Regions from separate parts of the Rhizobium sp. N324 genome, predicted to be linked through region 3. Evidence: predicted binding sites of a transcription regulator. Region 3 holds the regulator's gene; each other region holds the start of a gene.
What was found. Region 3 encodes LexA, which represses DNA repair genes until DNA is damaged. Its sites were predicted from a motif close to TGTTCNNNNTGTGTTCNG; they were not measured.

Region 1: the regulator LexA is predicted to act here: its motif matches at 4,740-4,757, upstream of AMK05_RS15675 (putative DNA modification/repair radical SAM protein).
Region 2: the regulator LexA is predicted to act here: its motif matches at 3,069-3,086, upstream of AMK05_RS15215 (ribonuclease T2 family protein).

The regions. Positions count from the first base shown of each region.
Region 1 is NZ_CP013630.1:3,256,014-3,266,460, reverse strand. Features, by position in the region: gene AMK05_RS15695 (sensor histidine kinase) at 1-1,167, opposite strand, end outside; gene AMK05_RS15690 (dicarboxylate/amino acid:cation symporter) at 1,390-2,724, shown strand; gene AMK05_RS15685 (glycosyltransferase family 4 protein) at 2,936-3,994, opposite strand; gene greA (transcription elongation factor GreA) at 4,022-4,498, opposite strand; gene AMK05_RS15675 (putative DNA modification/repair radical SAM protein) at 4,763-5,995, shown strand; gene AMK05_RS15670 (UdgX family uracil-DNA binding protein) at 5,995-7,446, shown strand; gene carB (carbamoyl-phosphate synthase large subunit) at 7,562-10,447, opposite strand, start outside.
Region 2 is NZ_CP013630.1:3,154,762-3,165,208, reverse strand. Features, by position in the region: gene AMK05_RS15230 (CaiB/BaiF CoA transferase family protein) at 1-1,018, opposite strand, end outside; gene AMK05_RS15225 (DMT family transporter) at 1,035-1,991, opposite strand; gene AMK05_RS15220 (alpha/beta fold hydrolase) at 2,009-2,941, opposite strand; gene AMK05_RS15215 (ribonuclease T2 family protein) at 3,101-3,841, shown strand; gene ettA (energy-dependent translational throttle protein EttA) at 3,941-5,590, shown strand; gene AMK05_RS15205 (ArsR/SmtB family transcription factor) at 5,753-6,778, shown strand; gene metF (methylenetetrahydrofolate reductase [NAD(P)H]) at 6,780-7,682, shown strand; gene AMK05_RS15195 (DMT family transporter) at 8,140-9,045, opposite strand; gene AMK05_RS15190 (lytic murein transglycosylase) at 9,177-10,403, opposite strand.
Region 3 is NZ_CP013630.1:2,110,056-2,120,502, reverse strand. Features, by position in the region: gene eno (phosphopyruvate hydratase) at 1-732, opposite strand, end outside; gene kdsA (3-deoxy-8-phosphooctulonate synthase) at 874-1,719, opposite strand; gene AMK05_RS10255 (VOC family protein) at 1,719-2,612, opposite strand; gene lexA (transcriptional repressor LexA) at 2,809-3,528, shown strand; gene AMK05_RS10245 (ComEC/Rec2 family competence protein) at 3,509-5,926, opposite strand; gene gltA (citrate synthase) at 6,216-7,505, shown strand; gene lpxB (lipid-A-disaccharide synthase) at 7,547-8,716, opposite strand; gene AMK05_RS10230 (LpxI family protein) at 8,713-9,594, opposite strand; gene lpxA (acyl-ACP--UDP-N-acetylglucosamine O-acyltransferase) at 9,598-10,416, opposite strand; gene fabZ (3-hydroxyacyl-ACP dehydratase FabZ) at 10,413-10,447, opposite strand, start outside.

The DNA.
Region 1 (10,447 bases), 1.1 Mb from region 3:
CTGCTCCGTATTCCGGTGGCCGATGATCTCGGCCTGCAGCCGGTCGCGCGCCTGGCTGAGATCGAGCGTCCGTTCGGCAACGCGCCGTTCCAGCTCCTCCCGCGCCTGCTGTTCCCTGAAAATCTTCAGGGTGACCGTCTGGCGGCGGCGCAGCAGGAAGGCCGCGCCCGCCAGCAGCGGCAAGAGCGTGAGCAATGCCAGCATGCGGGCTTCGCGAACGCCAGCGTCCACGGATGGTCCGAGCGTCACGAGGTGCTGCAAACGCCAGGCGGTGGCTGGAACCGGCATCCCGACATCGAGAAATCTGGTTTTTCCGGCGCCGCCCGGCATGACGATCTCTACGACGTCGAGCCTGTCGCCAAGGCTGCGGACGGTATCGAGCGGCAGCGGCTGAAGCGGCGCATCGCCGAATTGCAGGCTCTCGCGGATCGCCGTCAGCCGGTCTTCGGCGATCCGGCCGATGGTCATGAACCGCCAGGAGGGAATGCTGGTGATGAGGACGATGCCGCGGTCGTCAGTGACGTAGGACGGTGCGTCGCTCGCATTCCAGTCGGCCTCGACGTCGTCGAACTCCACCTTGACCACGACGACGCCGAGCAGCCCATTGCTGCCGGTGATCCGCTCGGAGATATAGAGCCCGGGTTTCTTGCTGACGGTGCCGAGCGCGAAGCGCTCGGCTTGTCCTGCAGCGACCGCGCCCTGGAAATATTCCCGGAAACGATAGTCGTTGCCGACGAAGCTCGTCGGTTCGCGCCAGTTGCTGGCCGCAACCGCCATGCCGTCCTTGTCGATGACATAGATGACGGCAGCCTTCGTGCCCGCCGCCAGCGTTTCCAGCTTCCGGCTGAGCTCACCGAACGTGGCGGCATCGTTTCCTGTCAGCGCTGCGGCGAGTGCCGTGTCCTGCGACAGCACGAAGGGCAGCGCCCGGTATTTTTCGAGAACCGTGCGCAGCAATGCCGCATTCAGCCTGGCATCGGTGCGGGCCTGCTCTTCGAGGGCCGTCTCGGCCTGGCGGCGACCGATCTCGCCGCTTGCCCACAGGCTTGCGGCGACGGCGACAAGGGCGATCACCGCATAGGCCCACCACATCCGGCGGATGCGGTGCCGCAGAGGCAGGGAAGGCCACAGCGATGACAGGGACAGGGACATGGCGGATTTGTGCATTTTTCTGCACTGGTTGCAAAGGGATTTGTGCGGACTTCCGCATTTCTTAACGAGCCGGCAATGAGCTAAGATTTTTTTACTATGTGAAATCAATTGCTTAATTCGATGACGTCAAACTGGCACGGTGATTGCGAAGGAGAAGGCAACAACGGCTGAGCTGTTGGATTGAAGCGAACGGCTCGGGAGGCCGGAGTTGTTCGGACGAGCCTTAAGGAGGACATCATGATCGCAGCACCATTCGATGCAGTCGCAGAGAGCAAGGGCAAGAAGCCCTTTTATTCCCATCTTTACGTTCAGGTTCTCGCCGCTATCGCCGCGGGTATCCTTCTCGGCCATTTCTATCCCGAACTCGGCGCCCAGTTGAAGCCGCTCGGCGATGCCTTCATCAAGCTCGTCAAGATGATCATCGCCCCGGTCATCTTCCTGACGGTGGCGACCGGCATTGCCGGCATGAGCGACCTGAAGAAGGTCGGCCGCGTCGCCGGCAAGGCAATGTTGTACTTCCTCACCTTCTCGACATTGGCGCTCGTCATCGGCATGGTCGTCGCCAATGTCGTCCAGCCCGGCGCCGGCATGAACATCGATCCGGCATCGCTGGATCCTGCCGCCGTCGCCAGTTTTGCCACCAAGGCGCATGAGCAGAGCATCGTCGGCTTCCTCACCAATATCATTCCGTCGACGATCGTCGGCGCTTTTGCCGATGGCGACATTCTGCAGGTGCTGTTCTTCTCGGTGCTCTTCGGGGTCGCGCTCGCCATGGTCGGCGAAAAGGGCGAGCAGGTCGTCAATTTCCTCAACGCCTTGACGGCTCCGGTCTTCAAGCTCGTCGCCATCCTGATGAAGGCCGCCCCGATCGGCGCCTTCGGCGCCATGGCCTTCACGATCGGCAAGTACGGCATCGGCTCGATCGCCAATCTCGCCATGCTGATCGGCACCTTCTACATCACCTCGCTGCTCTTCGTTCTCGTCGTTCTCGGCGCCGTCGCCCGCTATAACGGCTTCTCGATCGTGGCGCTGCTGCGCTACATCAAGGAAGAGCTGCTGCTGGTGCTCGGCACGTCGTCGTCGGAGGCCGCCCTTCCGGGCCTGATGAACAAGATGGAGAAGGCCGGCTGCAAGCGCTCGGTCGTCGGTCTCGTCATCCCCACGGGCTATTCCTTCAATCTCGACGGCACCAACATCTATATGACGCTGGCGGCGCTGTTCATCGCCCAGGCAACCGGCATCAATCTCTCCTGGGGTGACCAGATCCTGCTGCTGTTGGTGGCGATGCTGAGCTCCAAGGGTGCCGCCGGTATCACCGGCGCCGGCTTCATCACCCTTGCCGCCACGCTTTCCGTCGTGCCTTCCGTGCCGGTTGCCGGCATGGCGCTCATCCTCGGCATCGACCGCTTCATGTCGGAATGCCGGGCGCTGACCAACCTCGTCGGTAATGCCGTGGCGACGATCGTCGTGGCGCGCTGGGAAAACGAACTGGATACGGCGCAGCTTGCCAGAGCCTTGGGCGGCCAGGCAGAAGAGACGGCTCCGGCCGGCGGACTTCAGCCGGCGGAATAATCAGCCACTCGCTAGTCGCGGATATTTGCAACGGCCCGTCATCCGGCGGGCCGTTCGCTTGTCAATAGATCCCGTTCTCTACTCGACGTCATCCTCGGCCTTGTGCCGAGGATCTGCTGCCCTATCGACCGGAGGCAGATGCTCGGGACAAGCCCGAGCATGACGGAGGAGGGGGTGGCTGTCCTTTTCAACAGGCCGCTTCTCGCTCCGCTCAGCCGCGGTTGTCGCTAAGAAGACGGTCGTAAATGGCGCCGATGGCGGTTGCTTCCTTCTCCAGGGCAAAATTCGCCCTGACGTGGCGCAGGGCATTCTCGCCATGCGCGATCGCCAGACCGGGATCGGCGATATAGGGCGCGATCGCCCGTGTCAGTGCTTCGCCATCGGTGGCGACGACGACCGAGCCGGTCTCGCCTTCGGCGATCAGTTCGGCATAGGCGCCGGCGTCCGATGCCACCACCGCCGTCCGCGACGCCATGGCTTCGAGCGGCGTCAGCCCGAAACCCTCGTTGCGGGAAGGGGCGACGTAAAGCGTCAGGCGGCGATACCAGACCTTGATATCGGGCACTTCGCCGAGGAAGAGGATACGGTCGCCGAGGCCAGCCGCCGCGACATCGGCCTTGAGCTTGTCTGCGAAGGCCGTGTGCTCCGCCGTTACCCGGCCGGAGACGACGGCCGTCCATTCGGGGTGCTGCGGCAAGAGTTCGATCATCGCCCGGACGAAGAGATCGGTGCCCTTCTGATGGCGCACGCGGCCGAAACAGCCGACGAGGTGGCGGCCGGGCAGGCCGGTCGCAGCAATACCGTCTTCCGCCGTTTCCGGCGGGTGGAACAGGGAGAGATCGACGCCGTGCTGGATGACGGCGTGCGGTACCTCGAGGAAGGAGCCGGACCGGTCGCTGGTTGCGATCACCGCATCCATGCGGCGGATCAGCCATTTCGTGTAGGCGGTGTGGCGGCGTTGCGCGGCCGAGGTGAAGACCAGCTTCAGCGGCATACGCAGGAGATGGCGAAGCAGGATGCCGACCGCCATCTCATTGTTGCGGCGGGCGTGCCAGACACGCCGGCGCCGGCGGGCCGGCGGGCGCCAGAGACCAAGGAGCTGCGACCATCGCAGCTTCGGCAGGTCTTCCGGCAGGCCGGGGCCGAGGGTTGCGATCCTGACGCCGAGCCGGATCTGGCAGGGGATGAGCTGGACGATGGTCGACGTGACGCCGGAGAGCCGGCGCTTGAAATTGGGCGCGATGATCTCGACGTCACGCATATCAGGCAAGGGATGGGTCTCGTCTGTGGCGGGCGATCAGCCCCAGGAAACCTGGAGGATTTCGTAGGCCTTGGAGCCGCCCGGCGCGTTGACCTCGATGGAATCGCCGACTTCCTTGCCGATCAGCGCGCGCGCAATCGGAGAGGAAATGGAGATGCGGCCGGCTTTGACGTCGGCTTCCTGGTCGCCGACAATCTGGTAGGTCTTTTCTTCCTCGGTGTCCTCGTCGACGAGCTTCACCTTGGCGCCGAACTTGATCTTGTCGCCCGACATCTTGGTGAGGTCGATGACCTCCGCGCGCGCCGTCAGGTCTTCCAGCTCGCTGATGCGGCCTTCATTGTGGCTCTGGGCTTCCTTGGCGGCGTGATATTCGGCGTTTTCGGAAAGGTCGCCATGAGCACGGGCTTCGGCGATCGCCTCGATGATTCGCGGGCGCTCCTCCTGCTGACGCCAGCGCAGCTCTTCCTGCAGCTTGACGAAACCACCCTGTGTCATCGGTACCTTATCAACCATTTTTCTGTCCTTCACTCCCTGTATCCGCCAGCCCTGCTTGACGCAGTCCAGCACACACAAAAGAAAACAGGTCCCGAAGGGGAGCTTCGGAACCGTGCCACAATCCTAGTTAAGTGCTTATAGCAGATCGCCAAGGCCGATTTCCAGAAAATTCGCATGAATGAAATGCAAGCCGCCCCGACAGCCAGTGTCCCGCCGAAAACGCGGCCAAGGCGGGATGACCGTGGTTGACTTTGCGCGTTAGAACATATAGTGAACACACTAATGAAGAAGTCGCTAACAGAACGCTTGGCAATCCTTTCAGACGCCGCCAAATATGACGCTTCCTGCGCCTCCAGCGGCACGGTGAAACGCGATTCGGGAACAAGCGGCGGGCTCGGTTCGACCGAGGGATCCGGCATCTGTCATGCCTATGCGCCGGACGGGCGGTGCATTTCGCTTCTGAAAATACTGCTGACGAATTTCTGCATCTATGACTGTGCCTATTGCGTCAATCGTTCGTCAAGCAATGTCGAACGGGCGCGCTTCACGCCCGAGGAAGTCATCTGGCTGACGCTGGAATTCTACCGGCGCAACTATATCGAGGGGCTGTTCCTGTCCTCGGGCATTATCCGCTCTTCCGATTACACGATGGAAGAGATGGTCCGCATTGTCCGCGAATTGCGCGTGACGCATAATTTTCGCGGTTATATCCATCTGAAATCGATCCCCGAGGCGTCGCCGCGGCTGATCGAGGAGGCGGGGCTGTTTGCCGACCGCCTGTCGCTCAATATCGAGTTGCCGACGGATAACGGCATCAGCCGTTTCGCGCCGGAAAAGAAGCCTGCCAATATCCGCCGATCGATGGGCGATCTGAGGCTGAAGATCGAGGCCGCAGGCGAGCCGACGCTGCGCACGAAGAAGCGTCAGCGCTTCGTGCCGGCCGGCCAGAGCACGCAGATGATTGTCGGCGCCGACGGCGCGAGTGATGCGACGATCCTTGCGACCAGCGGCCGGCTTTACAGCAGCTACGGCCTGAGGCGCGTTTATTATTCCGCCTTTAGCCCGATCCCGGATTCGTCGAAAAACCTGCCGCTGATCAAGCCGCCGCTGATGCGTGAACACCGGCTCTATCAGGCCGACTGGCTCTATCGGTTCTATGGTTTCGGCATCGACGAGATCACCGCCAGCCAGACGGACGGGATGCTCGATCTGAACCTCGACCCGAAGCTTGCCTGGGCGCTCGCCAACCGCGCCGAATTTCCGGTCGACATCAACAAAGCCGAGCGGGAACGCTTGCTGCGCGTGCCCGGTCTCGGCACCAAAACCGTCAAATCGATCGTTTCGGCCCGCCGTTTTCGCCGCCTGCGGCTCGACGATCTCTCGCGGCTCGGCATTTCTATCAAGAAGGTACAGTCCTTCATCTCGGCGGAAGGCTGGTCGCCGCGCCGGCTGATCGACCGCCCGGACCTTCGCGCCATGTTCGAGCCGAAGCCTGAACAATTGTCGTTGCTATGATGCGCCGGGTCGTGCTTGCAGGACGGGGCGACCTTGCCGAATGGCGTGATGCCGCGCGCGCCTTCGCGGCCGCCGGCATATTGCCCGAGGAGATCGACTGGCGGGAAAAAAGCGCGGAGGCCGATCTTGCATTCCAACGCGACGCCATGCCGCCGGCGCCTGTGACACGCAAGCCGATGACGGTGCCGCCGGCCTTTATCGAGCTTGCGGAGACCGTGCTTTGCCATTGCGACCCGGCGCGCTTCTCGCTGCTTTACCGGCTGCTCTGGCGGCTGCAGCTGGACCGGCAACTGCTTGAGGTGGCCTCCGACGAGGATGTCGTGCGGGCCCGGCTGATGGCAAAAAATGTGCATCGCGACGCCCACAAGATGACGGCTTTCGTCCGCTTCAAGGAGGTCGGCGCGGTTTCCTCGGGACGGCGAAAATTCATCGCCTGGTTCGAGCCGGACCATCATATTGTCCGGCGTACCGCGCCTTTTTTCCAGAGGCGCTTTACCGACATGGACTGGCTGATCGCCACGCCCAAGGGCTCGGCGGCCTGGGATGGCGAAAGGCTGACGATGAACGACGCGCCGTGCGAGAAGCCCAATCTCACCGATGCCACCGACGATCTCTGGCGCACCTATTATGCGAGCATCTTCAATCCGGCGCGGCTGAAGCTGAAGGCGATGCAGGCGGAAATGCCGAAAAAATACTGGAAGAACCTCCCGGAGGCCGATCTCATTCCGGGTCTGATCGCATCGGCCGAAAGCAAGGTGCGGGAGATGGCGGCAAGGGAGGCAACGCAATCGCTGCCCTTTCACGACCGGCTGCAGCAGGCGGCGCGCAACCTTCCCACAGAACCCGAAGCGCCGGCCGGCACGCTGGAAGCCCTGCGCGCCGAGGCTGCCGCCTGCACCCGCTGTCCGCTTCACGCCAAGGCCACGCAAACCGTGTTCGGGGAGGGGCCGCGCGATGCGGCGGTGATGTTCGTCGGCGAGCAGCCGGGCGATCAGGAGGATATTGCAGGACGCCCTTTCGTCGGTCCGGCCGGCAAGCTTTTCGATCAGGTCATTGCGGAGGCGGGCATCGACCGTTCGATGGTCTACGTCACCAACTCAGTCAAGCATTTCAAATACGAGCCGCGCGGCAAGCGGCGCATTCACCAGAAGCCCAATATGGGCGAGGTCAAACATTGCCGCTGGTGGCTGGATCAGGAGCTGACACTCATCAAGCCGAAGCTGATCGTCGCCATGGGGGCGACGGCGCTTGCGGCGCTGACCGATATGAAAGAGCGCCTGCAGGACGTCAGGGGAACGGCGATGGCGATCGAAGGGGGGCGCACGCTCTTCGTGACGGTGCATCCCTCCTATCTTCTGCGCATTCCCGACGAGCGGCTGAAGGTGGAGGAGATGGCGCGCTTTCGTCAGGATATGTTGGAGATTCATCGGCTTATGACGTCAGCCGGATAAAGTGATTCCGCTTTAAGTCCCGTCACCGCTCATCGAGCGGTGACGCTGTTCTTTGTTTTTTGCGCAATTCCGGACGCAAAACCGCGGGCGCAGATTTGCTGGAATTGCTTCAACCTCAGGCGAAGTAGCTCTGCAGCGGCCGCACTTCGAGATTGCCGGCCTTCAGCGCCTTGATCGCCTGGGCGGCGGCTTCGGCGCCGGCCATCGTCGTGTAGTAGGGCACCTTCTGCATCAGCGTCGCGCGGCGCAGCGATTTCGAATCCGAGATCGCCTTGTTGCCGTCGGTGGTGTTGATGACGAGCTGGACCTGGCGGTTGCGGATGGCGTCCTCGATATGCGGACGGCCTTCGAGCACCTTGTTGATCTTGGTGGCGGTGATGCCGTTTTCGCCGAGGAAGCGGGCGGTGCCACCGGTTGCCAGCACCTTGAAGCCCTGTTCGACGAGAATGCGGATCGCCGGCAGCACGCGCACCTTGTCCTCGTCGCGCACGGAGACGAAGACCGTGCCGTCACGCGGCAGTTCGACGCCGGCGCCCAGCTGCGACTTGGCGAAGGCCAGCGCGAAATCGGTATCGAGGCCGATGACTTCGCCGGTCGAGCGCATTTCCGGGCCGAGCAGGGTGTCGACGCCGGGGAAGCGAGCGAAGGGGAAGACGGCTTCCTTGACGGCGATATGCGTGAGCTTGCGTGGATCGGGCTTCTGGCCGTAGGCGGCAAAGGTCGCATCGAGTTTTTCGCCGGCCATGACACGGGCGGCGATCTTGGCGATCGGCGCGCCGATGGTCTTGGCGACGAAGGGCACGGTGCGCGAGGCGCGCGGATTGACTTCGAGAACGTAGACGATGCCGTCCTTGATGGCGAACTGGACGTTCATCAGGCCGCCGACATTGAGCGCCTTGGCCATCGCCTTTGCCTGGCGCTCGAGTTCGTCGAGCAGGTCGACGGGCAGCGAACGCGGCGGCAGCGAGCAGGCACTGTCACCTGAATGAATGCCGGCTTCTTCGATATGCTCCATGATGCCGGCGACGTAGACGTCGGTTCCATCAGAGAGGCAGTCGACATCGACTTCGATGGCGTGGCTGAGGTAGCTGTCGAAGAGCAGCGGGTTCTTGCCGAGAAGGGTGTTGATCTGGCCGGTCTTGTCGTTGGGATAACGCTGCTTGATATCTTCGGGCACCAGTTCCGGAACCGTGTCGAGCAGATAGGTCTGCAGCTGGCCCTCCGAATGCAGGATCTGCATGGCGCGGCCGCCGAGAACGTAAGACGGGCGCACGACCAGCGGGAAGCCGATCTCGGCGGCGACCAGGCGGGCCTGCTCGACCGAATAGGCGATGCCGTTGTTCGGCTGGTTGAGATCGAGCTTCATCAGCAGCTTCTGGAAGCGGTCGCGGTCCTCGGCGAGGTCGATCATGTCGGGCGCGGTGCCGAGGATCGGGATGCCGTTCTTTTCGAGCGCCTCGGCAAGCTTCAGCGGCGTCTGGCCGCCGAACTGGACGATGACGCCGACGACTTCGCCCTTTTCCTGCTCGGCGCGCAGGATCTCGATCACGTCCTCGGCCGTCAGCGGCTCGAAATACAGGCGATCCGACGTGTCGTAGTCGGTCGAGACGGTTTCCGGGTTGCAGTTGATCATGATGGCTTCGTAACCCGCATCCTTCAGCGCGAAGGCGGCATGGCAGCAGCAATAATCGAACTCGATGCCTTGGCCGATGCGGTTCGGGCCGCCGCCGAGGATGACGACCTTCTTGCGGTCGGATACTTCGGCTTCCGAGCGAGCGGCGCCGACGAAGGGGGTCTCGTAGGTCGAATACATATAGGCGGTCGGCGAGGCGAATTCGGCCGCACAGGTATCGATGCGCTTGAAGACCGGGCGGACGTTCAGGCCGTTGCGGAGTTCAGCGACCTGCTTGGGGCGCTTGCCGGCGAGCGTCGCCAGACGGGCGTCGGAAAAGCCCATCGCCTTCAGCATGCGCAGGTTGGCCGCATCTTCAGGCAAGCCATGCTCGCGGATGCGGGCCTCCATGTCGATGATGTTCTTGAGTTCGGCGATGAACCACGGATCGATCTTGCAGCCCTCATGCACCTCTTCGATGCTGAGACCCATACGCAGCGCCTGGGCAACCATGCGCAGGCGATCCGGGGTCGGCGTGCCGATCGCGGCGCGGATGGCGTTGTGGCTGGATTCGCCTTCTTCGGAATCGGGGATCTCGATTTCGTCGAGGCCGGTCAGGCCGGTTTCGAGGCCGCGCAGCGCCTTCTGCAGCGATTCGGCGAAGGTGCGGCCGATCGCCATCACTTCGCCGACGGATTTCATCGCGGTCGTCAGCACCGGCGAGGCGCCGGGGAATTTCTCGAAGGCGAAACGCGGGATCTTGGTGACGACATAGTCGATCGACGGTTCGAAGGAGGCAGGCGTTGCGCCGCCGGTGATGTCGTTGTCCAACTCGTCGAGCGTATAACCGATGGCGAGTTTGGCGGCGACCTTGGCGATCGGGAAACCGGTGGCCTTGGAAGCGAGCGCCGAAGAGCGCGAGACGCGCGGGTTCATTTCGATGACGACCAGGCGGCCGTCCTTCGGATTGACGGCGAACTGGACGTTCGAGCCGCCGGTCTCGACCCCGATCTCGCGCAGCACTGCGATCGAGGCGTTGCGCATGATCTGGTATTCCTTGTCGGTCAGCGTCAGCGCCGGGGCGACGGTGATCGAATCGCCGGTGTGGACGCCCATCGGATCGATGTTTTCGATCGAGCAGATGATGATGCAGTTGTCCGCCGTGTCGCGGACGACCTCCATCTCATACTCCTTCCAGCCGAGCACCGATTCTTCGATCAGCACTTCGGTCGTCGGCGAGGCATCGAGGCCGCCGCCGACGATTTCGAAGAATTCCGAGCGGTTGTAGGCGATGCCGCCGCCGGTGCCGCCCAACGTGAAGGACGGGCGGATGATCGCCGGCAGGCCGACATGATCGAGCGCCTGAGCGGCAATCGCCACGGCGTGGTT
Region 2 (10,447 bases), 1.0 Mb from region 3:
GTACCTGAGGGTCGGCGAACATCTCTTCGATCGTGTTGATCGGGCCGGCGGGAACCCCATTCTCCTCGCAGGCCTTCAACAGATCCGCCTTCTGCCATTTCAGCGTCTCGGTGGAGATGAGACGGCGAACCTCGCCGCGATTGGCGACCCGGGCCTTGTTGGTGGCGAAACGTTCGTCGCCGGCAATCGCATCCAGGCTGAGAATGCTGCAGAGGCGGCGAAACTGGCCGTCGTTTCCAACTGCGAGAATAAGATAACCGTCCGCCGCCGGCACGACCTCATAGGGCGAGATATTCGGATGGGCATTGCCGAGGCGGGTGGGTGCTGTGCCGGAGACCAGGTAATTCATGTTCTGATTGGCCAGCACGGCCGATTGCACATCGAGCAGGGCCATGTCGACGAGTTGGCCTTCGCCCGACTTGAGCGCGTGGATCAGGGCGGCCTCTATCGCCGAGACGGCATAGATGCCGGTGAAGATATCGGCGATCGCCACGCCCGCCTTCATCGGCTGGCCGTCAGGCTCGCCGGTGATCGACATGAAGCCGGACATGCCCTGGACGATGTAATCATAGCCGGCGAGGCTGGCGTAAGGGCCGGTCTGGCCGAAGCCGGTGATCGAGCAATAGACGAGTTTCGGGTTCACCTTGCGCAGGCTGTCGTAATCGAGCCCGTATTTGACGAGGCCGCCGAGCTTGAAATTCTCGATCACCACATCGGCTGACGCAACCAGGCGGCGGACGAGCTCCTGGCCTTCGGGGCTTCTCAGGTCGGCGGTGACGGAGCGTTTGCCGCGATTGGCGGCGTGGTAATAGGCGGCCGAAAGATTGTCGCCGTCGGCGCCTTCGACGAAGGGCGGACCCCATTGGCGCGTATCGTCGCCGCCGTCGGGGTTTTCGACCTTGATGACGTCGGCGCCGAGATCGGCGAGTATCTGCCCCGCCCACGGGCCGGCCAGCACGCGGGCAAGCTCAATCACCCGGATGTCTGCAAGCGGCGGCCTTTTCGTGGTCTGCGTCATATTCCCTCGTCGATTTTTACGGCACCAGCGTCGCCTCAGATGTATCGGATACAGGCTTTGAAGCAAAGCGGCGCTCGCGCCAGATGATGTACAAGCCCGATGCCATGATGATGGCGATGCCGAGCCATTTGATCGCATCCGGAAAGTCGCCGAAAACCAGCCAGGCAAAGATCGTCGCCGAGACGATTTCGAAATATTGCAGTGGCGCCAGCGTCGAGGCGGGTGCGGCGCGATAGGCATAGACGCCGAAGATGCCCGCAATTGCGGCCATGGCGCCGACGCCGGCGACGTAGAACCAGGCGCTGCCTTCGGGCATGACGGGATCAAAGAGATCGGAGCCGCTTCCTTCGCCGGCAAAAAGCAGGATGGTGCAGAAGAGGAGGCCCCAGATGCCCATCTGGAACTGCATCGCCCAGGGGTCTTCCCGGTGCGACAGGACGCGGGTCATCAGCACGAAGGTCGCGATGCAGAGCGCGCTGACGACGGGCAGGAGGGCGATATAGCCGACCTCCTGGAAACTCGGCTGGATGATCAGCATCGCCCCGAAAAAGCCGACGCCGCAGGCGGTATAACGCCGCCAGCCGATCGTCTCCTTGAGAAAGATGCCGCCGAGGATCGTCACCATGATCGGCTCGACGAAAAAGATCGCAATCGCGTCGGCGACCGCCATGTATTTCAGCGTGGTGACGAACGAGATCATCGAGACGGTGATGATCAAGCCGCGGATGGCATGGAACAGGTTCTGGCGCCAGGAGAAATCGGCAAAGCTGCGCCGCCATATGACGATCGGCAGCATGCACAGCGCCTGCACGACGAAACGGCCGGCGGTGACTTCAGCGGAGGGGATGGTGACGACGGCGAGCTTGGCGAAGATATCGATCAGCGGCGAGAACATCACCGAAAGGAACATCAGCGCAAGCCCCGTCGTCACCTCGGAGGCTGAGGAAACGGGGCGGGCGGAGGTGCTGCTCATGATGAAATCTCTCTGGCTCAGGATCTTGCCGTTTGCAATCTGGAGACGGCCTCGTCGCACCAGTCCGCGAAGGCGGCGGTTGCAGCATCATTCAGCGTTTCGTGCCGCATGTCCTGATATATCTCAGTGCTGATACGAGAGAAACCGCTGGCTTTCAAATGGTTTGACAGCCAGAGCACGGCTTTTCCGCGCTCCGTCGCCGGGTCTTCTCCGCCGCCGACGAGGTGGATCGGCAGGTCGCGGGGCAGCCGATCCAGATGGAGCTTCTGCGGGGCGCGAAACGTCAGTTCGAAGAGGTCGAGCCAGAGCGAGACCGAGGCGTCGAAGCCGCAGAGCGGATCGGCGATATATTTGTCGACTTCATCGGGACGGCGCGACAGCCAGTCGAACTCGGTGCGGTGGGCGGGGATTGATTTCCCCCAGGCTGCGAAGGTGAGTTTCGGCAACAGGCCGCTCGGCACGTCGGAGCCCTTCAGCATGCGTTCGGCAAGCAGGATCGCCTGGGCGGCGCGGCCGGCAAGGCCGACGGCGAAATTAGAATTCCAGACGGCGACGGCGTCGAAATCGGAAGGCGCCGTGACCGCGGCATTGAGGGCGATCAGGCCCCCCATCGAATGGCCGAAGAGGATCACCGGCAGGCCGGGATGGCGCGAGAGCGCATGGGCGCGCATGGCAAGGACGTCGCCGATCACTTTTTCGACGCCGTCCCGCCGGGCGAAGCAGCCGATCGGCGCGTCGGGCGCCGTCGTCTCGCCGTGGCCGCGATGATCATGGGCGTAGACGTGATAACCGCGCGCCGCCATCGCCTCGGCAAAAGCGCGATAGCGTTTCGAATGTTCGGCGAGGCCGTGCGATATCAACAAGATGCCGCGTGCCGGGCCGGCGGCCTCGGCATGGTGATAGGCGAGCGACACCCCCGGCGCAGCGAGCCTCTGCGTTTCAGAAAACATCTGGATCCTCCCTGCCGCAACAGACCAGATCGTCGCCCAAAAGCAACATCGGTTCCTGACTTATCCGATAACAAATTGCGTTCCTGCTGCGATTCAGGGTTGCGGGCTTTTAATCTTCGTGCTTATTTGTTCCTGTATTGTTCTTTTTTGGGGGTTGAAATGAGCAGCATGCAGTTGCGTACCGCGGCGTTCGCCGTATCGATGGTTCTTGCCGGCGGCGCTTTCGCGCAGGAGGGCAGTGGGGCGACCCGCTTTATTCTTTCGGCAAGCTGGCAGCCGGCCTTTTGCCAGACAAACCAGAAGAAGGCCGAATGTGCGAGCCAGACCGGCGAGCGCCCCGACGCGACGAATTTTTCGTTGCATGGGCTCTGGCCGATGCGACAGAATTATTGCGGCGTGAGCGCCGAGCAAAAGGCCGCCGACAAGGATGGCAAGTGGAGCACATTGCCGGCGGTCACGCTGTCGGCCGAGACGCAGGCGGCGCTGGCAAAAGCGATGCCCGGCACGCAATCCGGCCTGGAACGGCATGAATGGGTCAAGCACGGCACCTGCACGAAAATGAGCGCCGAGGATTATTTCGGCGTTGGCGTACATCTTCTCGGCGCGCTCAACACCTCGGCCGTGCGCGATCTCTTCGCCGCCAATATCGGCAAGCCGGTCAAGGCCGAGGCGATCAAGGCGGCTTTCGACAAGAGCTTCGGGCCGGGGGCCGGCGACCGCGTCAAGATGAGCTGCCGACGGGTCGGCAATGTCAAGATGGTCAGCGGGTTGACGATCGGGCTTTCGGAGGCCGCCGGGGCGGCGTCGGCGAAAGGCACCGGGCTTGGCGATCTGATCCAGGGCGCGGGAAAAACGACGTTCGGCTGCGACGAGGGCGTCGTCGACGCTGCGGGCTTCTGACCGGAAATCCTGCGTAAACCGGGTTTCGGCGTTGCCCGCAGGCGCTGTTTCGCCTACATAGCGGCACGATCGAAGTTTCCCGCCCGGAGCAGCGCAGTCATGGCACGTCAGTTCATCTATCATATGTCCGGCCTCAACAAGGCCTATGGCAACAAGAAGATCCTGGAGAACATCCACCTTTCCTTCTACCCGGATGCCAAGATCGGTATTCTCGGGCCGAACGGCGCCGGTAAATCCACTGTGCTGCGCATCATCGCCGGCCAGGACAAGGAGTATACCGGCGAAGCCTGGCTCGCCGAGGGTGCCACGGTCGGTTATCTCGAACAGGAGCCGCACATCGATCCCAACAAGACGGTGTTCGAAAACGTCATGGAAGGCGTTGCCAAGAAGACGGCGGTGCTCGAGCGCTACAATGAACTGATGATGAACTATTCCGACGAGACGGCGGAAGAGGGAGCGAAGCTTCAAGACATCATCGACAGCCAGAACCTCTGGGATCTGGAAAGCCAGGTCGAGATGGCGATGGAAGCGCTGCGCTGCCCGCCGCGCGATGCCGATGTCACCAGCCTGTCCGGTGGCGAGCGCCGCCGTATTGCGCTCTGCCGCCTGCTGCTTTCGCAGCCGGACCTGCTGCTGCTCGACGAACCGACCAACCATCTCGACGCCGAGACGATTGCCTGGCTCGAAAAGCATCTGCGCGATTATCCGGGCGCCGTGATGATGATCACCCACGATCGCTACTTCCTGGACAACGTCACCGGCTGGATCCTTGAACTCGACCGCGGCCGCGGCATTCCCTACGAAGGCAATTATTCGGCCTACCTGCTCGCCAAGGCCAAGCGCATGCAGCAGGAAAACCGGGAAGAGGCAGGCCGCCAGAAGGCGATCAGCCGCGAACAGGAATGGATCGCCTCCAGCCCGAAGGCGCGTCAGGCCAAATCCAAGGCGCGTATCAAGTCCTACGAACAGCTGGTGGAGGCGGCCGAAAAGCAGCGCCCTGGCGACGCCCAGATCATCATCCCGGTCAGCGAGCGGCTCGGCCAGGTGGTCATCGAGATGGAAGGCATCACCAAGGGCTTCGAAGGCCGCACGCTGATCAACGACCTGTCGATCAAGCTGCCGCCGGGTGGCATCGTCGGCATCATCGGCCCGAACGGCGCCGGCAAGACGACGCTGTTCCGCATGATCACCGGCCAGGAAAAGCCTGATGCAGGATCGGTCCGCATCGGCGAGACGGTCCATCTCGGTTATGTCGACCAGAGCCGCGATGCGCTTGACGGCAGCAAGACCGTCTGGGAGGAAATCTCGGGCGGCGCCGAAGTCATCAAGCTCGGCAAGTTCGATATGAACTCCCGCGCCTATTGCGGCGCCTTCAACTTCAAGGGCGGCGATCAGCAGCAGAAGGTCGGCAACCTCTCCGGCGGCCAGCGCAACCGCGTTCACCTTGCCAAGATGCTGAAGGCAGGCGGCAACGTTCTGCTGCTCGACGAACCGACCAACGACCTCGATACGGAAACCTTGGGTGCGCTCGAAAGCGCGCTTGAGGCATTTGCCGGATGCGCCATCATCATCAGCCACGATCGCATGTTCCTCGACCGCCTAGCGACGCATATCCTGGCTTTCGAAGGCGAAGGCCATGTCGAATGGTTCGAAGGCAACTTCGAGGATTATGAGCAGGACAAGGTTCGCCGCCTAGGTCCCGATGCCCTCAACCCGGGCAGCCAGGCCCATAAGCGCCTGACACGCTGATCGCAGCCGTTTTTTGCGGTCGAGAAGCCCCGGTTCTACCGGGGTTTTTTCACATCTGCCTTGTCGCAATTTGAGCAGGCAATTTCGCTCGCGTGCGAATTGCCGCTTGTCACCGTCATCCAAATCACATAAAGATATCTTTATATCTTGATTGGATCGAAGATGAGCGAACCCTTGAAGCTTGGACTGGATGCGCTGGTGGACGTCATGAAGGCGGCCGGCGAGCCCACGCGCCTGCGTCTTCTGGCGCTTCTTGACGGCGGCGACCTGACGGTGACCGATCTTACCGAAATTCTCGGCCAATCCCAGCCCCGCATCTCCCGCCACCTGAAGCTGCTCGGTGAGGCCGAACTGATCGAACGCTATCAGGAAGGCGCCTGGGCCTATTTCCGCCTCAAGCAGGACGGAAAGGCGGCCATGCTCGTGCGGGCATTGCTGAAGCATGTCTCCGAGAACGATCCGACCGTGCTTCGCGACGGCGAGCGGTTGTCGCAGGTCAAGCGCCAGAGGGCTGAGCGGGCACAGGCCTATTTCAGCCGCAACGCGGCTGAGTGGGACGAGCTTCGCCGCCTGCACGCGGCCGACGAAGAGGTCGATGCCGCCGTCATCCGGCTGCTCGGCAACCAGCCGATCGATTCGCTGCTCGATCTCGGCACCGGCACCGGCCGCATTCTCGAGCTTCTTTCCGGGCTTTACCGCCGGGCGATCGGTGTCGATGCCAGCCGCGACATGCTGAGCGTGGCGCGCGCCAATCTCGACAAATCCCGCATCACCAAGGCGACCGTCCGCCATGCCGATATCCTGAACCTGCCGTTCGAAGGCCAGGATTTCGACCTGGTGACGATCCACCAGGTGCTGCATTTCTTCGATCAGCCGGAGATTGCGATCACCGAGGCGGCGCGCATGCTCCGGCCGGGCGGTCGGCTCGTGGTCATCGACCTTGCGCCGCATGCGCTCGAATATCTCCGCGACGAGCATGCGCATGTCCGTCTCGGCTTCTCGCACCAGGCGATATCCGACTGGCTGCACAGGGCCGGGCTCGACGTCGAGCAGGTCGTCGATCTTCATCCGGGGCAGCAAAGCGGGCAGGGATTGACGGTCACCGTCTGGCTCGCGCGCGACCCGAGGCGCCTGATGGCTTCGCAACTAAGCGAAGGCGCCGAACCTACATTTGCCGGGAGAGTATGACATGGCTTTGAATAACGAGGCACGCGGCCGCAACATCGGGATTTCCTTCGAATTCTTCCCGCCGAAATCGGAGGAGATGGAAGGTCAGCTGTGGGATGCTGTCAGCAAGCTGCAGGACTGGGACCCGGATTTCGTCTCGGTGACCTATGGTGCCGGCGGCACCACCAAGGCGCCGACGCTGACCGCCGTCACGCGTTTCCTGTCTCAGACGCCGCTCGCCACCGCTTCGCACCTGACCTGCGTCGGCGCGACGAAGGAAGAGACGCACCAGATGATCGAGACGTTCCGCAAGGTCGGCGTCACGCATTTCGTGGCGCTGCGCGGCGATGCGCCCGGCGGCGCCGGCGCCCCCTATCAGCCGCATCCCGGCGGCTATGCCAATGCGGCCGAGCTGGTGGCCGGCCTCAAGTCGGTCGGCAATTTTGAGATTTCGGTTTCCGCCTATCCGGAAAAACACCCGGAAAGCCGCGATACGGCCGCCGATATCGACATGTTGAAGCGCAAGGCGGATAACGGCGCCGACCGGGCGCTGACACAGTTCTTCTTCGACAACGACAATTTCGAACGCTACCTGGAGAAGGTGCGCGCTGCCGGGATCTCGATCCCGGTTGTGCCCGGCATCATGCCGATCCAGAACCTGACGCAGCTGAAGCGTTTCGCCGGCGCCTGCGGCACGATCATCCCGGCCTTCCTCGATGAACGCTTCGCCGGCTTCGACGACAAGCCCGAGGAGCGGGCGAAGGTCGCCGCCGATGTCGCCGCCGAACAGATCGAGGATCTCGTCCGGCGCGGCATCAATGAGTTCCATCTCTACACGATGAACCGCGCGCCGCTGGTTTCCGCCGTGCTCGACAATCTCGGCTTTTCCCGCCGGGCGGCAAAAAGTGCGGGCGCGGCCGCCTGATCCATACGGTTTGAAAAGGTGAAAAAGCGCATGTCGGGCGGGACATGCGCTTTTTCATTGGCGGATTGATCAGGGGAGTTCAGGTGCTACCAGTCATTCCGCTTTCATCGGCCGGCTCAGATGAAGAGCATGGACAAGACGAAAGCAAACGCTGCACTGACCAACAGAACATTCAAGGATTGCGTGAGTCCCATGTCTGTCTCCTCGCGTTAACCGGTCGATAATATGTCCGAAATATGTCGGTTGGAAAGCGAATTCTATGCTGCGCTGCAGAAGAGCGCCGTCAACAAGTCGAGGAGCCTGTCGGCAAGCCGTTGAAACTAATCGATTATATTCAATAATTTTTTGTTCACAGATTTTAACATGCCGTTAAATCCGGCGATTGCGGGTTTACCTATGCGCCGAAAACATGGCGAACTGGCAAGCGGTTGAAAACACGCGGAATTCGCAACTGAGATCAGGTGGTCTTCACCAGCCGGCGATAGGCGCGGCCGTCGAGAATGACGAGGCCGAAACCGATCACCGCCATGCCGGCGAATTCGCCGGATGTGAGCCTCTCGCCGAGGAAAAGCACACCGAGAAGGATGGCGCTCGGCGGCACCAGCAAGGTGACGAGCGAGGCGTTGGTCGCACCTGCCGCCGCCATAATCCGAAAATAGAGGATATAGGCGAAGGCGGTCGATACCAGCGCCAGCGCGAACACGGCGGCGAGAATATCGACCGGCGGCATCGGAAGCGTCCAGGGACGATCGGCCAGCAGCGACAGCGGCAGAGTTATCAGCGCGGATGCCGTCAACTGGCCGGCCGCGGTGACCGGTGCCGGAACATCCTTGAACCGCTTGCCGTAGGTGGCGGCAAAGCCATAGGAGACGGCGGCAAGCACGGGAAGCAGCAGAGCCCAGAGCGGCGCTTCGCCGCCAGCTGCCAGGCCGGGGCCGATCAGCACGATCGTTCCGGCGAGGCCGACCACGCAGCCGGCGATCTTTGCCGAGGACAGCTTCTCATCAGATGTGAAGTAGTTGGCAATCAGCACCGTCCAGATCGGCGTCGTCGCGTTCAGGATCGCGGCAAGGCCGGCGCCGATGCGGGTCTGGCCGAAAAAAATCAACGCATGCGGCAGAGCATTGTTGATCAGCCCGAGGATCAGGAATTCGCGCCAGCGGGCTTTGAGGATCGAATAGACGTCGAAGCGGCCGGCGATATAGACGTGCAGGGCCAGCGCGGCGAGCAGCAGCCGGAGGAAGACAAGGGTCAACGGCGGCACGTGCTGGACGGCAATGCGGGCAAAGAAGAAGGAGCCTCCCCAGATCAGCCCGAGCAGGAGCAGCAGGGCCCAGGTCCAGGCATTCATTCTGCTGTCCATACCGGTTTCTCCACCGTAAGCCGCTCGGTTGCCAAAAGCCGGCACCAGCTTTCAGGCTCATGCTTAGCGCAGACGGCGGACCGCGCCACCCGTTTCTTGCGAAGCGGGTGGCGGTAAGGTGCAGGCGGCGATCAGAGAGCGTTGAGAAGGGCAGGCGTCGCCCAGCCGTCGGCCGGCATGCCGAGGCGCTGCTGCTCCTTCTGGATCGCGACACGCGTGCCGGAGCCGAGGATGCCGTCGATCTCGCCGACATCGTGGCCGAGCGACTGCAATTTGGTCTGCAGCGTCTTCATCTGGTCGTTAGCGAGGCCCTGTTCCGGCACGCCCTTGAGATAGGTCGGGGCGCCGGAAAGCCGGGTTCCGAAATAGGCGGCTGAAGTCGTGTAGATGAACGACTTGTTCCATTCGAGATAGATCTTGAAATTCGGGTAGGCGATGAAGGCCGGTCCCATGCGGCCCTGCGGCAGCACCAGATCGCCTTCCAGGTTGCCGAAGGCAGTGTTGCCGTCGCGCGGCTTGACGCCGAGCGCGAACCATTCGCCTGCCGTCATCGTGCCGCCGAGGCCGGATTTCTCCCAGGGCAGGTTATCGGGCAGGGTGACTTCCTGCAGCCAAGGCTGGCCGCGCTCGAAGCCGAGATGCTGGATGAATTTCGCCGCCGTCAGGATGGCGTCCGGGCCGCTCTGCTTCAGGCGGACATGGCCGTCGCCGTCGCCGTCCATGCCGTAGGCGATGATGTCGCGCGGCAGCATCTGTACCTGGCCGATCTCGCCGGCCCAGGCGCCGGTATTGGTGGCGGGGTCGAGATCGCCGTGCTGGACCATCTCGATGAGCGCGATCAGCTGCGGGCGGAAGAGTTCCGGCCGGCGGCAGTCATGCGACAGCGTCACCAGGGCGTTGCGGGTGTTGAAATCGCCCTGGACGGCGCCGAAATCGGTTTCCATCGCCCAGAAGGCTGTGATGACGCCGGCGGGAACGCCGAATTCCTGTTCGGCGCGGGCAAAGACGTCGGCATATTGCTTCATCTTCTGGCGGCCGATATCGAGGCGGGCCTGGCTGACGGTGCGCTGCGAGAATTCAAGGAAGGTCTGCTTGAAGACGCCCTGGGCCCGATCCCGGCTCAGAACCTTGGGGTCGATCTCGGCGCCTGCAAGGGCGGAGTCGGCGGCTGCCGCGCTTGCGCCGGCGGCAACTGCATCCTTCTTGACGCCTTCAAGAAAGGCGGACAGATCGCCGCCGCAGGGTGCTGCCGGGGCAGCAGGGTCGGCTGCAGGCGCCTGCTGGGCGGCTGCGCCGCCGGCAAGGGCGAGGGCAAACAGAAGGGCGAGTGCAGAGCGGCTTGCGAGCGAGCGGTGCATGGATGCGGTCCTTATATCAAATGGATGTCCGTCGCTTTCCCAGA
Region 3 (10,447 bases):
CGAGGCGCAATCGAGGCCGAGGTAAATGTCCTCACCCGGCCTGTAGCCGGCTTTTTCGACCGACTTGACGATGAAGTCGAGGGCTTCCGAAGCGCTCTTCAGGCCCGGTGCGAAACCGCCTTCGTCGCCGACATTGGTGTTGTGGCCCTGAGCGGCCAGTTCCTTGCGGAGCGTGTGGAAGACTTCCGACCCCATGCGCACGGCTTCGGCGATCGTATCGGCGCCGACCGGCAGGATCATGAATTCCTGGAAATCGATCGGATTGTCGGCATGAGCGCCGCCGTTGATGATGTTCATCATCGGCACCGGCAAGAGGCTCGCGGAAGCGCCGCCGACATAACGGTAGAGCGGCAGGCCCGAGGCCTGGGCGGCAGCCTTGGCGACGGCCAACGACACGCCGAGGATAGCGTTGGCACCGAGGCGCGACTTGTTCGGCGTGCCGTCGAGCTCGATCATGATGTTGTCGATCTGGATCTGGTTTTCGGCATCGATGCCGCCGATCGCGTCGAAGATCTCGGTATTGGCGGCATCGACCGCCTTCTGCACGCCCTTGCCGAGGTAGCGCTTGCCGCCGTCGCGCAGCTCGACTGCCTCATGGGCGCCGGTCGAAGCGCCCGAGGGAACGGCCGCGCGGCCCATGCTGCCGTCTTCGAGATAGACGTCGACTTCGACGGTGGGGTTGCCACGGCTATCGAGAATCTCGCGGGCGATGATATCGGTGATTGCAGTCATGGGTTCTTCCTGCTCGGTGGGTGATCAATCGTTCGAAGCCTGTCATAATCGAAGGCGTGCAAATTACAATGGCGCATTGCGGCACCTTCGACCTGCATGTCCGATCGTCGCTATAACACGAACATGTCAGGCTTTTGACTGTCAGCCCTTGGCGACAGCATCGAAGGCCAGCAGCTTTTCCAGAAGCTGCGGCATGTCCTTGAGGTAGACCATGTTCGGGCCGTCGGACGGTGCGTTGTCGGGGTCCTGGTGGGTTTCAACGAAGACGCCGGCAATGCCGGTCGCGACCGCCGCGCGCGCCAGCGTTTCCACGAATTCCCGCTGACCGCCGGAGGATTCCCCCTGCCCGCCCGGCTGCGCCACCGAATGGGTCGCATCGAAAATGACCGGCGCACCCATCGACGCCATGATCGGCAGCGAGCGCATGTCGGAAACCAGCGTGTTGTAGCCGAAGGAGGCGCCGCGTTCGCAGAGCAGCACGTTCGGATTGCCGCTGGCGTTGAGCTTCTTCAGCACGTTCTTCATGTCCCAGGGGGCAAGAAACTGGCCCTTCTTGACATTGACGGCACGGCCGGTCTCGGCGGCGGCGATCAGAAGGTCGGTCTGGCGGCAGAGGAAGGCCGGGATCTGCAGGACATCGACCACCTTTGCCACTTCGGCGCATTGCTCGGCGGTGTGAACGTCGGTCAGGACGGGAAAGCCGAACTCCTTCTTGAGATCGGCGAAGACCTGCATGCCCTTTTCAAGGCCGATGCCGCGCTCTGCCGACAGCGAGGTGCGGTTCGCCTTGTCGAAGGAACTCTTGTAAACGAGACCGATGCCGAGCTTTGCACAGAGCTCCTTCAGCGTGCCGGCAACCATGAAGGCATGGTCGCGGCTCTCCATCTGGCAGGGGCCGGCAATCAGCGACAGGCGGCCGGTATTGGAAAAGGTGACCTGGCCTGCGCCCGCGCCGATCCTGACTTCCGAATTCGTATCAGTGCTCATCATCTTTCCTCGAAGGCGAAAAGCGTGCCCTGCCCGGGCGCCGGCTTCACCAGAATACGATTGTTCTTGCGCGTGTAGGTCACTCCGTTAGCAGCCAAATGCGCTTCTGTCACGGCAAGATCGGCGACGGTGAAGCGGATGGCCCGGCCGCGCAGGCCGCGGTCGGCGGATGAGACGGCAAACTCGAAATAGGCCTCCAGCCCTTCCGGCGTCATCAGGCTGATTTTCGCATTCGGCGCCGCGATATTGACGCCGAAACCGGTTTTCTCGACGGCCGACTGCGCCATGACAAGGCTGACGAAACCGGCGAAGGCGGAGGCATCAGGCGCGCACAGCGCGATCTCGGCGATGCCGGTCACGCCATTGGCATGTGTCTCCAGCGCGCCGCGGTCGGCCGGCAATGGATTGATGCGTTGGCAGGTGAAGAGAAAGAAATCGGGTGCCCGCAGATCCGCGGCAAAGGCCAGTTTGAAGCTGCCGATGCCTTTGGAACCGTCCGGCATTTTCATCAGCCGGCTGAACTCCAGCATCTCGCCGGCGCTCAATCCGCCTGAAATGAAGCTTTGATGATCGAGGCCGGCATCCTCGGTGCCGAAAACCACGGCCGAAAGCCCCTCATCGCCGCAACGGAAGCGGAAGGCCCGGTTGCGGGCGGTGAAGACATTGCCTTGCCGCGCCGAGGACTCGCTCTCCTCGACGCTCGCGATACCGAGCGGCTCCAGATAGGTCTTGTCGGCGAAGAAGACGCAGGCATTTTCCGTTCCGAAGGGATGACGGGCATCGGCCGCAACGGTGAAGCCGAGCTTGCCGAGTCTTTCGCGCGCCAGATCGATATTGACGACCGGCAGCACGACATGATCCAGTGGGTGCGGCTTGGCGGAATTCGTGTTCATGATATCCCCTCCTGCAATTGCGAAGAGATGTGCGACGGCGCCTTCCTCAATGCAAGACATGGCGCCGATCCGGCGAATGAAAATAAAAATCTCAACGAGTTGGCGCCAAGTTTTACGGAAATTTAGCTACTTGCGGAACACATATGGAACATATAGTGTCTGTTCTGGATTTGTTTCAATCAGGGGTCACACGCCGATGCTCACGCGCAAACAACAGGAGCTTCTCCTTTTCATTCATGAGCGCATGAAGGAATCCGGCGTTCCACCGTCCTTCGACGAGATGAAGGACGCCCTGGATCTGGCCTCGAAATCCGGCATTCATCGCCTGATCACGGCGCTTGAGGAACGCGGCTTCATTCGCCGCCTACCGAACCGCGCCCGGGCGCTCGAGGTCATCAAGCTTCCGGAGGCCTATAGCCCCAGCATTCAGCCCCGGCGTGGTTTTTCGCCGAGCGTCATCGAGGGCAGCCTCGGCAAGCCCCAGCCGGTCGCCGCCCCCGCACCCGCAAAACCCGTCGCCGACAACGGCAACTCGGTCTCGGTGCCGGTCATGGGCCGAATCGCCGCCGGCGTTCCGATTTCGGCGATCCAGAACAACACCCACGACATCGTCGTTCCCGCCGACATGCTCGGCTCGGGTGAGCATTATGCGCTGGAGGTCAAAGGCGATTCGATGATCGACGCCGGCATCTTCGACGGCGACACGGTGATCATCCGCAACGGCAGCACGGCAAGTCCCGGCGACATCGTCGTCGCCCTCGTCGATGACGAGGAAGCGACGCTGAAGCGCTTCCGCCGCAAGGGCGCCTCGATCGCGCTTGAAGCCGCCAACCCGGCTTATGAGACCCGGATCTTCGGGCCAGACCGCGTCAAGGTGCAGGGCAAGCTCGTCGGTCTCATTCGCCGCTATCACTGACGCTGGACGGGCCGGTTTCGGCGAAACTATTGCTGCGCCAGTCATAGGCGCGATGGCGTATCCACGGCCGCGACAGGCTCTCGAATGCGGTTGCGACCTCCAGGCCGGCGTCCGCGAAGCGCAGCTCGACGGAACCGGTCCTGCGTAGCGTCTCACCGGTAAAGAGCGTCGCGCCCGAGCGGCAGCTATTGAAACGCAGGCGGACAGACGTGACGACGATATCGGAGGCATCGCAGGCCGGACCGAGATAGGCGGCATTGTCGATGACGGTGACGACGCGCCCATTGCCAAGCCTTGATGTGCACCAGGCCTTTTTGACACAGGAAAAGCGGTTTGTTTCACCGCCCGCCGCCGCCCGCATCGCCGTCCTCGCTTCGATCTGCTGATCGTGGGAAAGCCTGACGCGGCGGTCTTCTCCCTCCGGCGGGATAGCAGGGCCTTCCAACATCTTCGGTGGATGATGTGTCGGCAGGACCAGTGCTCTCTGCCACTGGTCGAAAATGAAATCCGGCGGGTTTTCGCGGTTGGAAGCCATTGCCGCCACTGCAACGAGCGCGACCAGACTGCCATCCTCCGAAATCACCAGATCCGGCGGCCGGGGGACCGGCAGAACCAGCAGGAAGAGCGTCGAGACGGCGAGGGTCGATGTGCCGGCATGGCGCAGCCGGGTGCGCAGCAGTGTCAGCAGCAGGAAGCCGGCCACGGCGACGGCGAAATACCAGGCGGGCAAACGGCCGACGCCGATATCGCCGCCCCAGCCGGACACCGTCTTGGCGACAGCGATCACCAGATCGAGGCCGAAGCCGACGACCTCCCAGAGCGGAGCGTCCAGGCCGAACGGCATGAGCAACATTGCCAGCAGCCCGGCCGGCATGACGATGAACGAGATGATCGGCATCGTCGCGAGGTTTGCCGGCAGGCCGTAGGCCGTCAACCGATGAAAATGCTCGATCGAAAACAGCGCCGTGGAAAAACCGCCGATCAGCGAGGTCAGCAGGACGCCACCGAAGAAACCGGCGACCGCAACGACCGGCCGGAAGATCGGCAGCTTGAGCAACGCGTTTTCGCGGACGCGCCGGTCCTTCCACAACTGATAGCCCGATACCAATGCCAATGTCGCGGCAAAGGACATCTGGAAGCTCGGGCCCAGCACTTCGGAGGGTGAAATGGCGATGATGACAAGCGCCGAGAGAACGACATTGCGCAGGCTGATCGACGGCCGATCGAAGAAGACGGCGATCAGCATGATGGCCATCATGATGAAGGCGCGTTCGGCCGAGACCCCGAATCCGGAGATCAGGTAATAGGCGGTGACGGCGGTGAGCGCGCCTGCGGCGGCGATCTTCTTCGTCGGATAGGCCTGGGCGACGCCCGGAAAGAGGCTGAGCAGCATCCGGAAGCCGACGAAGAAGATGCCGGCCGACAGCGCCATGTTGAGACCCGAGATCGCGACGATGTGGGCAAGGCCAGACTGGCGCAACGCCTCCGTCGTCGCATTCGAGATGGCGCGCCGCTCGTCGGTCACCAGGGCGGCGGCAAAGGCGCCGGTATCACCAGGCAGGATCGACCTGATGCGGTCGCCGATGCTGCTACGCAACCGGTAAAGCCATTCGAGCATAGCTTCCGACGGCGACCTTGCACCCTGCGGGCTCGCCGCCAAATCCTTCTCAGGGGCGCCGTAGAAGAAGCCGTTGGCGCCGATGCCGTCGAAATAGGCGCCGAAGGAGAAGTCATTGAGTTCGGGAAGTGCGGGGCCCGAGGGCGGCGTTAGCCGCGCCCTGCCGGTGATAATGTCGCCGATCTCGAAAGGCGTGTCGGCGCCGCGGACAATCGCGGTTACGCGCCCCGGCGGCCGCTTCAACTCCGGCTCGTCTGTGGCCCTGACGGCGAGAATGTAGCGCCAACGCCCACGGCCGTCGCCTTCGCGCCGTTCGACACGGCCGGTCAGCGTCGTCGTCACGGATGAATCGAGGATCACGGTCGATGCCCGCCAGCTCTCGAACTGTGCGCAGAGCATGCCGCAGACCACAAGTGCAAGCGCCAACAACGTCGTTCGCAACACGGCCCGGCTACGGTCGGTGATGAGAACCGCAATGGTCAGCACCGACAGCGACAGCAGTAATGTCAAAAGCGGAAAATCGGATGCGGCCAGAAACCAGAAGGATGCGCCGGCGCCGAGGAAGACCGGCGAAAACAGCAGCAGGCGGCCGTGATCCGCCTCCTCGCCCAGCATGGACCTGCAAGCGCGCAAGGATTGGCGGGCTGCGGCCGGCAGCCGGTGGCGCCAGGGCGTCGCCGACTGCGTCCTTGCCGATGGCGTCGCCACCACAGGCAGAGAAACGCCGGAGGATCCGGCGCCAGCTTCCGGCCGCAATTCGACTGTCGTCAATTCCTGCATGCGCCGCCCAAGTCACCCGCGAAGGCGCCCAGAATGCAACCTCCCAACAAATCGGGCAAGGATAATCGATTGAAATATGAGGGAAAATCGCGAGCGCCAAAAGGCCAGTCGAATCATTGGCTTCCGATATGCACGCTGCTCATCGCTGCAGTGCCTAAAAGGTGATACTGCAATGCACAAAATGCCGTCACGGTAACTTGGCATTAGCGTCGCGATCATATAGCTATCGGTGAGGACGCTTAACCCCTATGGCGCTTTTATGGCGCCACCGCCATTCCGGAGGATCAGCATGACGGATCAAAGCGCTACAATAAAAATCGGTGACAAATCTGTCGACCTAGCCGTCAAGAGCGGCACGATCGGCCCGAGCGTCATCGATATCGGTGCTCTCTATAAGAACACTGCCTCCTTCACTTACGATCCGGGTTTTACCTCGACCGCATCCTGTGAATCCAAGATCACCTACATCGACGGCGACGAAGGTGTGCTGCTGCACCGCGGCTATCCGATCGAGCAGCTGGCCGAGCATGGCGACTTCCTCGAAGTCTGCTACCTGCTCCTCTACGGCGAACTGCCGACCACCGCGCAGAAGAAGGATTTCGATTACCGCGTCACGCACCACACCATGGTGCACGAGCAGATGAGCCGCTTCTTCACGGGCTTCCGCCGCGATGCGCATCCGATGGCCGTCATGTGCGGCTGTGTCGGCGCGCTATCGGCTTTCTATCACGACTCCACGGATATCACCGATCCGCATCAGCGTATGGTCGCCAGCCTGCGCATGATCGCCAAGATGCCGACGCTTGCCGCGATGGCCTATAAGTACCATATCGGCCAGCCCTTCGTTTATCCGAAGAACGACCTCGATTACGCATCGAACTTCCTGCGCATGTGCTTTGCCGTGCCTTGCGAGGAATATGTGGTCAATCCGGTGCTTGCCCGCGCCATGGACCGCATCTTCATCCTGCATGCCGATCACGAGCAGAACGCCTCGACCTCGACCGTCCGCCTCGCGGGTTCGTCGGGCGCCAACCCGTTCGCCTGCATCGCGGCCGGCATCGCCTGCCTCTGGGGCCCCGCCCATGGCGGCGCCAACGAAGCAGCGCTCAACATGCTGAATGAGATCGGCTCGGTCGACCACATTCCGGAATATATTGCCCGCGCCAAGGACAAGAACGATCCGTTCCGCCTGATGGGCTTCGGCCACCGCGTCTACAAGAACTACGATCCGCGCGCCAAGATCATGCAGAAGACGACGCATGAGGTGCTCGGCGAGCTCGGCATCAAGGACGATCCGTTGCTCGAAGTAGCGATGGAGCTGGAGCGCATCGCGCTCACCGACGAATATTTCATCGAAAAGAAGCTCTATCCGAACATCGACTTCTATTCCGGCATCACGCTGAAGGCGCTGGGCTTCCCCACGACCATGTTCACCGTGCTCTTCGCGCTTGCCCGCACCGTCGGCTGGATCGCGCAGTGGAACGAGATGATCGAGGATCCGGAACAGCGCATCGGCCGCCCGCGCCAGCTCTATGTCGGCGAACCGAAGCGTGACTACATTCCCGTTTCGAAGCGCTGATCGCTTCGGCCGATATATCGCCCGAAAAGAAGAAAACCCGGTCAGAGACGACCGGGTTTTTTCTTGTTCAGCACGTCGAGAAGGATTTCGGCGGCATGTTCGCCGGGTGGTTTTTTGGTCTGCATGCGCTGCCAGATCAGATCGTAGCCTTCTTTCATCGCCTTGAGCTGGTAGGTGTCGGCCGACAGCCGCTCCATCCAGCGTGCGAGACTTGCACCGCGAAGGATATCGTTCAGATATTCCGGCACGACCGCGTAATCGGCAATCAGGTTTGGCAGCGCGCCGGTCCAGGTCTTGATGGCCGATGTCAGCAGCCGCATGATCCAGTCGACCTTGTAGGCGGAGACGACGGGAACATCGGCCAGCGCCAGTTCGAGGATGACGGTTCCGGATGCCGCCATGGCGGCATCGGCTTCCGCGAAGGCTTGCCATTTTGCTTGCGCACCGACAACGATCTCCGGCTTGACCGCCCAGTTCTCCGTCAATTGGCGGACCAGCGCCTGCCTGTGCGTCACTGTCGGCAGAACAAAGCGCATCGGTCCATTGCGGGCGACAAGTTCGTTTGCCGCCACCTCGAAATGCGGCAGGAGATTCTGGATTTCGGAGGAGCGTGAGCCGGGCAGAAGCAGGATCGTGCGATTGCCGGGCTGCCTGCCGGCGCGCAGGCGCCGGGTCTCCAGCAGCGCAGGGTCGGCGGTCAGGCGATGGCCGACATAGGTGGTTGCCGGCCCGCCGAGGCGCTGCATCGTTGCCGGCTCGAAGGGCAGGACGGCGAGCACATGATCGACATAGGCGAGCATGCGCGTGGCGCGATATTCCTTCCAGGCCCAGACGCTCGGACAGACATAATTGACGACAGGCAGATCGGGCAGCGCGGTGCGCACGCGCTTTGCGACGCGATGGGTGAAATCCGGGCTGTCGATGATGAGCAGAACATCAGGCCTCGCAGCGATGATTTCCGCGGTCGTCCGGCGGATCAACGTATAAAGCTTCGGCAGCCGGCTCAGCACCTGGGTGATGCCCATGATCGACAGCTCGGAGAAATCGAACAGCGATTGCAAGCCTTCCGCCTGCAGTGCCTCACCGCCAACGCCGACAAGTTCCACCGGCCCCGAATGAATCCGCTTCAGGGCGGCGATGAGATCGGCACCGAGCAGATCACCCGACACCTCGCCGGCAATGACGGCAATTTTCAGCGGCGCCCCGTTCATTCGAGCCCCCATGCCGGCAGTCCGCGATCGATGCCGCAGACAAAAAGCCCCGCCTCATCGGCGGCCTTGATGACGGCGGATCGATCGAGCACCAGCGAGCGGCCTGCCTCCACCGCGATGCCGCCGAGACCGGCTTTTCTTGCGTTCAGAATGGTGGAAACGCCGATCGCCGGCAGGTCGGCGCGGATATCCTGTTGCGGCTTGCAGAGCTTGACAAGCGCGCCGCGGCGCCGCGGCGAGATGCGCCCGGCTACTCTGAGACTTGCGACACGGTCCAGCATCTCATCCGTGCCCTCGACACCCTCGAGTGCCACGACGCGCCCGCCGATGCTGATGGCGCCCTGCCCGACATCGAGCCGGCCGAGCATGTCCGCGGCTTCGGCGGCGCGGCGGATATCACGCCGGTCTTCGTCACCCGGCGTTGCTGCGCCAAGCGGACCGACGGAGGCAAGCAGATCGGGCGCGATTTCATGAGCGCCGACGACCCGGCGGCCGTTTCCCTCGATCAGCCGGATGACCATCTGCAGAACGGTGTCGTCGCCACCGGAGAGCAGGGTGCGGATGGCGGCCGGGACCTTCATCAGGATACGCAGCGTCGGGCGCACCTCGCGCCATTCCGGCCGGCGGGCCACGCTGCCCGACATCACCACACGGCCGACGCCATAACGGTTGAACAGCCCGTCAAGAGCGGCGAAATCGCCGATGCCGATGACGGCGTGGTCATAGCCTTCCCAGCGCCGGTCGCTCTCGTCCTTCAGGGCGACGATGACGGGATTTTCACCCGCCGCACGCGCGGCTTCGGCGACATAGGAAGGCAGGAGACCACCGCCGGCAATGATCGCCAGCCGGCCCGTAGCGGTGTCGCCCGATAAAGCCACGGATCAGCCCTTCTGCCCCCGGGTCGGCGAGGACAGGGCGCGATCGCTGTCGGCCGCGATGAAATCGAGGATCCGGACCACCGGCTCGCAATCGGCATATTCGTCGCGGATGGCGGCGGCGTTTTCGCGGACGGAACCCGTTCCTTCGAAGATCGACTTATAGGCGCGGCGCACCCGGTGGATGACGGCGCGTTCGACGCCGGCGCGCGTCATGCCGACGACATTGAGGCCGCTCAGCAGCCCGGGATTGCCGTTCAGCATGCCGTAGGGAATGACGTCGTAACTCACCGCAGAAAGCCCGCCGACGAAGGCCTGACGGCCGACGCGGGTGAATTGGTGAACAGCCGAACCGCCGCCCAGGATGACACGATCCTCGATGACGACATGCCCGGCCAGCATGACGTTGTTCGACATGATCACGTGATTGCCGACCTTGCAGTCATGCGCGACGTGGGAATTGGCCAGGAAAAGGTTGTTGTCGCCGACGATCGTTCGGCCGCCGAAATCGGCCGTGCCGGTGTTCATCGTCACGCCTTCGCGCATCGTGCAGTTGGCGCCGACCGAAAGCGTCGTTTCCTCGCCGCCGTGATGCACGCTCTGGGGATCGCCGCCGATGACGGCCATCGGAAAGATGCGCGTGCCCTTGCCGATCACGGTACGTCCGGTGACGACCGCATGCGACAGGAGCTCGACATTCTCATGCAGGACGACGTGCGGCCCGACATGGCAGAAGGGACCGATCTTGACGCCCTCACCGATCACGGCCCCGTCTTCGACGACAGCCATCGGATGAATACGGGCGCTTTCGGCGATGGTGCTCATGCCTGTTCCTTACGAACGATCATTGCGCCGA